DNA from 2 places in the Paenibacillus sp. FSL R7-0333 genome. Region 2 is predicted to be linked to the other one. Evidence: predicted binding sites of a transcription regulator. Region 2 holds the regulator's gene; the other holds the start of a gene.

Region 1 (3,414 bases), 3.7 Mb from region 2:
GCGCAGCTCCAGAAGCCCAGACGCACCAGCTCCTCGGCTTCGCGGCTGATCCGAAGCGGCAGGGACTTCAGTACTCGTGCGGCCTTGTCTTTGTCGGTCTCAATCCATTTCGCTTCCAGCAGCAGGCCTATTTCCCCGCCTTCAGCATGAATCGCCAGCGGTTTCTCCTTCCAGGCATAGCTCTCAAATACACAGCACAGCAGACCCTCGAAGCTTCCGTCATAGGTGTACGCCAGTGCGGACGGCTTGAACATCAGGCCTTCGCTCCTTTCTTGAGCAGGTCCCAACCATCTGCTGCCGGAAGGGCCGACAGGTTGAAGTCGTCGAACAGCGTGAGCTGCTCCACCTGCGGCTGCTGGAGAGCGAGCTGCTCCCCGGACATGAGTGAACGAAGCAGCGTATGCTCGCTTACCTTCAGTCCCGCAAGCGGCTTGTCCTTGCAGGTGATGAAGAACTGGGCACGCTTGAGGACCACTCCCAGCTTCTTCAGCGCATGGAAATCGAGCGATCCGGCCCGTCTGGCCTTCACGATCCGCTGTGCACTTCTTACGCCGATGCCGGGTACACGCAGCAGCATTTCGTAAGGGGCGCGGTTGATCTCAACGGGGAACTGCTCCCGGTGGTTAACGGCCCAGCTGCATTTGGGGTCCAGCAGCGGGTTGAAGTTCGGCACGGCCTCATCCAATAATTCATTCGCCTTGAAGCCGTAGAAGCGCAGGAGCCAATCGGCTTGATAGAGCCGGTGTTCCCGCAGCAGCGGCGGTTTGGTGTCTAGTGCGGGCAGGAGGGAATCCTCCACCACCGGGGTGTAGGCGGAGAAGAAGACGCGCTTGAGCGAGTATTTACGGTATAGGCCTTCCGTCAAATTAAGGATTTGGTAATCCGTATCAGGCGTTGCCCCCACAATCATCTGGGTACTCTGTCCAGCCGGAGCGAAGCGGGGAGCATGGTTATACTTGACGATATCGGAGCGGTTCTCCTTGATCCGGCTGGTAATCAGCCCCATCGGCTTCAGGATGGATACCTTGCTCTTATCAGGTGCGAGACGTCCGAGGCTCTCCTGCGAGGGCAGCTCGATGTTGACGCTCATGCGGTCGGCGAGCAGCCCAAGTCTGGACAGCAGGGCTTCGTCTGCTCCGGGGATGGCTTTTACATGAATATAACCGTTGAAATGATAGACATTGCGCAGCAGCTCAAGCGCTGAGATCAGCTGCTCGGTGGTGTAGTCCGGATTGCGCATAATGCCTGAGCTAAGAAATAGTCCTTCTATATAATTACGGCGATAGAATTGCATGGTGATATCTGCGATCTCTTCGGGGGTGAAGGCTGCCCGGCGAATGGGGTTAGATTTGCGGTTGATGCAATAGGCACAATCATATACACAACCGTTGGTCATAAGCACCTTCAGCAGCGAGATACAGCGCCCGTCCGCCGCGAAGCTGTGGCAGATGCCCATCGCGGAGGTGTTGCCGAGCGCCCCGGCCTGACCCTTGCGGTCGGAACCGCTTGAAGTGCACGCCACATCGTATTTGGCGGAAGCGGTCAGAATCTCTAGTTTCTCCATTACATCCACGGTCTCAATCCCCCTCATATGTGAGCATTATATATCGAACATACGTTCTTGTCAAAGGTATACCCCCCTTCTTGGCCGCCTGTAAAATGTATGCGCATTCCTTCTTGTGCTATAATAGAAACTGATGGTTCATGGAATGAGGAATCATATGGTTATTGAAAATCGGGTTAGGAGTGTTGCTGAAGTGAGAGGATATAACATATGGCGGCCCATCATGCTGATTGCGGTTGCACTGCTGACAAGACAGTTAGTGACAAGTGTGTGCCTGATGTTCGGCATGTCGCAGGAATCGGCAGGCAGTGTAGCCATGCTGGGCATGATCGTTGCTGCTCTTATTATGTACAACCGCATGATGAAGGGCCGCCGCCGCAGATAAAATCAATAGAAGATCCGGCCGTATCTCTTCAGGCGGAGCGGATTGCATAGGAACAGGCTTGAAAGACGCCCGCACAGGTGTCTTTTTATTTTAGAACTGTCTTTTTAACTAAAAAAATTTATGCAGACAGATGTGCATCCCGGCGATCCGGCAAGCGGTGCTTGAATAATCTGGCTGGAGCTTATATTCTTAGAAGGATATGCTATATGATGGACCATACAGATTCAAGGCAACGTATATTCCCTGCAGGGAGGGCGTTATCTATAGAATCAACCCACAGCATGGGAAATGAACATACAGGAGGAAACCAATTGAGTACACAGAACATTGGAGTGCCGTTAGAGGGTTTTGCAGAATTTAGCCGGACGGTAGCCGCAGAGGGTGCGGTACTGCTTAAGAATGAGGGACAGGTGCTTCCGCTGGGTAACGGTGAGAGCGTTGCTGTTTTTGGCAGAATACAGGTGAACTATTACCGCAGCGGTACAGGATCGGGCGGTAGCGTTCACGTTGCATATACGACGAATCTGCTGGATGGACTGCGCAGCAAGAAGAACATTAGCGTGAATGAAGAGCTGGCTGCAGCCTACGAGGCTTGGATCGGGCTTAATCCGTTCGATGACGGCGGCAAGGTATGGGCTGCGGAGCCGTGGAACCAGAAGGAAATGCCGCTTACGGACGAGCTGGTGAAACAGGCAAGAAGCCAGTCAGCCAAAGCGGTTGTGGTTATTGGGCGTACGGCGGGCGAGGATCAGGATAATGCCGATACCGCAGGCAGCTACCGGCTGACGGAAGATGAGAAGGCGATGCTTGTCTCGGTTACGGCTCATTTTGAACAGACGATTGTGGTGCTCAACGTATCCAACATTATCGATATGAGCTGGGTAAATGACGCCGCTTATGTGAACCCTATCTCTGCAGTGATCTATTCCTGGCATGGCGGCATGGAGGGCGGCCACGCGATCGCCGATGTTCTGGCCGGCGAGGTTACGCCAAGCGGCAAGCTGACGGACACCATCGCGTATTCCATTGAGGATTACCCGTCGACCCGCAACTACGGCAATGAGTTCAAGAACCTGTACGAGGAAGATATCTATGTGGGCTATCGTTATTTCGAGACCTTCTGTCCCGATAAGGTTCAGTATGAATTCGGCTACGGGATCTCTTACACGACCTTCAAGCTGGAGCCAGAGGAAGCGAAGCTGGTGAACCAGGCGGGCGAGCCGCAGATTGAAATCGGCGTCACCGTAACGAATACGGGAGCCGTATATGCCGGTAAAGAAGTAGTGCAGGTGTATTACGAAGCGCCGCAAGGACAGCTGGGTCAACCGGCCAAAGCGCTGGCAGCCTTCGCTAAGACTAAACTGCTGGAGCCTGGTGAGTCTCAGCGCCTTACTGTAAGCTTCCCGCTCCATTCCATGGCTTCCTATGATGACGCCGGAGTGACCGGGCACGCTTCCGCTTATGT
Region 2 (3,414 bases):
GGGTACGATTGAACAAGAAGTAAGCAGATTCGCTGCCCACTACCTGCAGCTCTAACTAACATTACTGCCGAATCACACAATCTTTGGAGCCATTCTTGGCATCTCTTATACTATCCAAGTGTAAAAGAGGTGTAAAGATGAGCCAAAGAGAACGTAACCGGATTCGCAGAGCCATTAATGTCCTGCTGACACAGCGGGCAATCCTGCTGGAGAGACTGGAAGAAATCAATGAGAATCTGCGCAGGGTGCCTAGAGGTTCGCGGGCCAGAAGAGAACTGCTGGCAGCCAGAGAATCGATCCGCGAGGCCATCCGTTTGAATACGGTGGCTATCCGTCTGTTGAGAAGTGTGCTGTAGTCTGTATCCGCTCTAATTTATATGAGTCACAGGAACCCTTGGGACGCAATCTGGCGTCTCAAGGGTTTTTGCGACGTTCCTATTCCCGGATGGTGACACGGGTACCTATGGGAACGAGGGCGGCTAGAGCCAGAACATCTGCGTTATACATACGAATACAGCCGTGTGAGACCATGTGGCCGATGGAGGATGGGTCATTGGTTCCGTGGATGCCGTAATGCGGCTTGGACAGTCCCATCCAGAAGGCACCGAACGGACCGCCCGGATTGGGCTGTTTGTTAATGATGGTGTATTCGCCTACAGGCGAGACGGTTAACATTTTGCCGATGCCGACAGGGAAGCCTCTGGTGACAACGTCATTATCCAGCAGGTACAGCATGCGCTGTGACAGATCGACGATAATTCGGTAATTGGGCATACAGATCAGCACTCCTTTGTAACAGGATATGTGCGGAGCTATGCAGCGGTTCGCAGAAAAAATGGCCAAAAAGCCGAATGCGAACAAATGTTTGTATACAGCTTTTTGGCCACTACACGAAGTAAAATGAACATAAAACAGGCTGCTTCGCATGGTGCGGAGCAGCCTGTTGTTAAGCGGGGAGTAGATTAGTGGATATCGCGGAATAATCCGATGACCCGGCCCAAAATCGTAACGCGGTTAAGGCGGAGAGGCTCGTACGCCGGATTCTCCGGCTGCAGCCTGATATGATCCCGTTCCTTGTAGAAGGTCTTGACAGTTGCTTCATCTTCTTCGGTCATCGCTACAACAATATCGCCATTGTCGGCAGTCTGCTGCTGGCGTACGATGACATAATCCCCGTTCATAATTCCGGCATCCACCATACTGTCACCAAGGACAGATAGCATAAATACCTTGTTATCGCCTACGTAGTGAGCAGGTAATGGGAAGTAATCCTCAATATTCTCTGTAGCTGTAATAGGAACACCAGCTGTAACCTTACCCACTACCGGGATGCGGGTAACGGTCTGGACGAATTGATGCACATTCTCTGAATCTTCCTGGCCGAGTAATTCAATGGCACGCGGTTTCGTTGGGTCACGCCGGATCAGGCCCTTCTTCTCAAGCCGGTCCAAGTGACCATGCACGGTGGAGCTGGAGGCCAGTCCGACAGCCTCGCCAATCTCGCGGACGGACGGAGGATAACCCTTGCTGCGGACTTCATTACGTATAAATTCCAGGATCGCCAGCTGACGACTAGAAATCTTTGACATCGGTATCAACCCCATATACTATGTTTGGGAAAATTATAACATAGAACTTCCGTTCGTACAAACATAAGTTCTAAAATGAGGGAAATAAGAGAACGGAAATAAAGAGAACAAATGTTCCGAAAAAACTATTGATCGAAACACATGTTCGTGTTATATTATTTTCGAAAGCAAGAACATGTGTTTGGAGGATGATAATCATGTTAAAGTATAGTACATACAACAGCATCTACAATAATGAGGATATCGAGGTGTCCGCTCCCGGTAATCCAACTGCTCATAGTAATGTAACCAAGATCAAGGACGCGATTCTTCATAGTGTCGCTGCGCTCTCATCACTATTCCGTCAGGTCAGCCTGATGAAGATTCTCCTGGTGCTGATGCTTGTTATTTCGGGATTCACTGTGGTGGGGAATGTTTTTGCCGGTTCGGTCTCGTCGATGAAGCCGGATAAGCGGATTGTAGTCGAACGCGGGGATACCTTATGGAGTATTGCGTTAAGCAACAAGCCTGAGGACATGAAGACAGCCGTATATATAGAAGGAATAATGAAGAGTAATCATTTGGAGAACAGCGTCATTAAGGCCGGAGATATTCTGACTTTACCTGTATATTGAAGGAATGTGTCATGCTAATGATCGACTCGGAGAGCTTTCAGGGGGTAGACCTTGACAAGCTCTTTTTCTCATGGCAAAGTTAAAATGAATTTAGAGGGAGGGAAACGTATTGAATATTGACGAATTGGTCGCACGTATCAATGAATTGGCACGCAAAGCTAAGAACGGCGGCCTGAATGAAGAGGAACTGGCTGAACGTGCCAAGCTCCGCGAGATTTACCTGGGGAATATCCGCACTAACTTTCGGGCCCAGCTTGATACTATCGAAATTGTGGACAATCCGGAGCATGAAGAAGGCAATAACGGACTTAAGCATTAGCCTGTTGCCTTTTCATAGATAATACAGGATGACTAGGGGGAACTTACATGGCCCGTTCTTGGGAAAGAATGGTTCAACGCAACACCAAGCAAATTAACCAGCAAAGAAAGAAGCAGGGGAAGGACTCCATTTACACTTCCAGCACTAAGACTGCCGCGAAAAGCATCGATATTTTCAAAGGCCGCAATATTGTATTCCCCGTTGTACTGATGCTGCTTGGCATCATGTTCTGGGTGGTCGGCTCAATTGACGAAGCCAAAGGAAGCGGGATTCTGGCCAACTGGCTGGGTGTGGTGCTGTACTTCCTGCTTGCTGCGCTGCTGTTCTTCCGCCGTCCGTTCCTTAAGGTTGAGCGTGCGCGTATCTCTACTATTAAATATAACCGCGAACGCTTCCTGGCTGCGGCGGATATTGAGAAGATCACTTTATCGCGCAGTGTAGTTACTATTAAGTATAAGGGTAAGCGCAAGCAGTGGATTTTCTCCAAGCTGATTAACCGATATGACACTGCTGCGATGGGGGAACGCCTGGAGCAGTTCGCCAAGAACAACAACATTGAGGTTGTGCACGAATAGGAAGACAGACCAGCATATAGGGAGTGGAAGAACAAATGCCGATTACCGCCGTACTATTTGACCTTGACGATACTCTGCTGTGGGATGACCGCAGTGTGGAAGAAGCCTTCCGCTATGCTTGTGAGGCTGCTGGAGATTCCGTTGATCCCGGGGAGCTGGAAGCTGCTGTTCGCAGGGAAGCCCGTACACTGTACGAATCCTATGAGACGTATCCGTTCACGAAGCTGATCGGTATTAACCCGTATGAAGCGCTGTGGGCGAACTTCACTGCCGGTGAGCAGCCTGAGTTCCGTCAACTGGAACAGCTTGCCCCTGTC

What was found. Region 2 encodes LexA, which represses DNA repair genes until DNA is damaged. Its sites were predicted from a motif close to CGAACATATGTTCG; they were not measured.
Region 1: a site for LexA is predicted at 1,609-1,622, ahead of MKY86_RS33090 (putative DNA modification/repair radical SAM protein). Genes of this name have one in related genera too.

What each region holds. Positions count from the first base shown of each region.
Region 1 is NZ_JBBOBZ010000001.1:7,655,674-7,659,087, forward strand. It holds gene MKY86_RS33085 (TIGR03915 family putative DNA repair protein) at 1-254, opposite strand, end outside; gene MKY86_RS33090 (putative DNA modification/repair radical SAM protein) at 254-1,564, opposite strand; gene MKY86_RS33095 (hypothetical protein) at 1,758-1,949, shown strand; gene MKY86_RS33100 (glycoside hydrolase family 3 C-terminal domain-containing protein) at 2,261-3,414, shown strand, end outside.
Region 2 is NZ_JBBOBZ010000001.1:3,926,277-3,929,690, reverse strand. It holds gene MKY86_RS16410 (hypothetical protein) at 1-23, shown strand, start outside; gene MKY86_RS16405 (hypothetical protein) at 138-356, shown strand; gene MKY86_RS16400 (L,D-transpeptidase) at 436-774, opposite strand; gene lexA (transcriptional repressor LexA) at 963-1,589, opposite strand; gene MKY86_RS16390 (LysM peptidoglycan-binding domain-containing protein) at 1,787-2,203, shown strand; gene MKY86_RS16385 (DUF896 domain-containing protein) at 2,313-2,522, shown strand; gene MKY86_RS16380 (hypothetical protein) at 2,570-3,097, shown strand; gene MKY86_RS16375 (HAD family hydrolase) at 3,133-3,414, shown strand, end outside.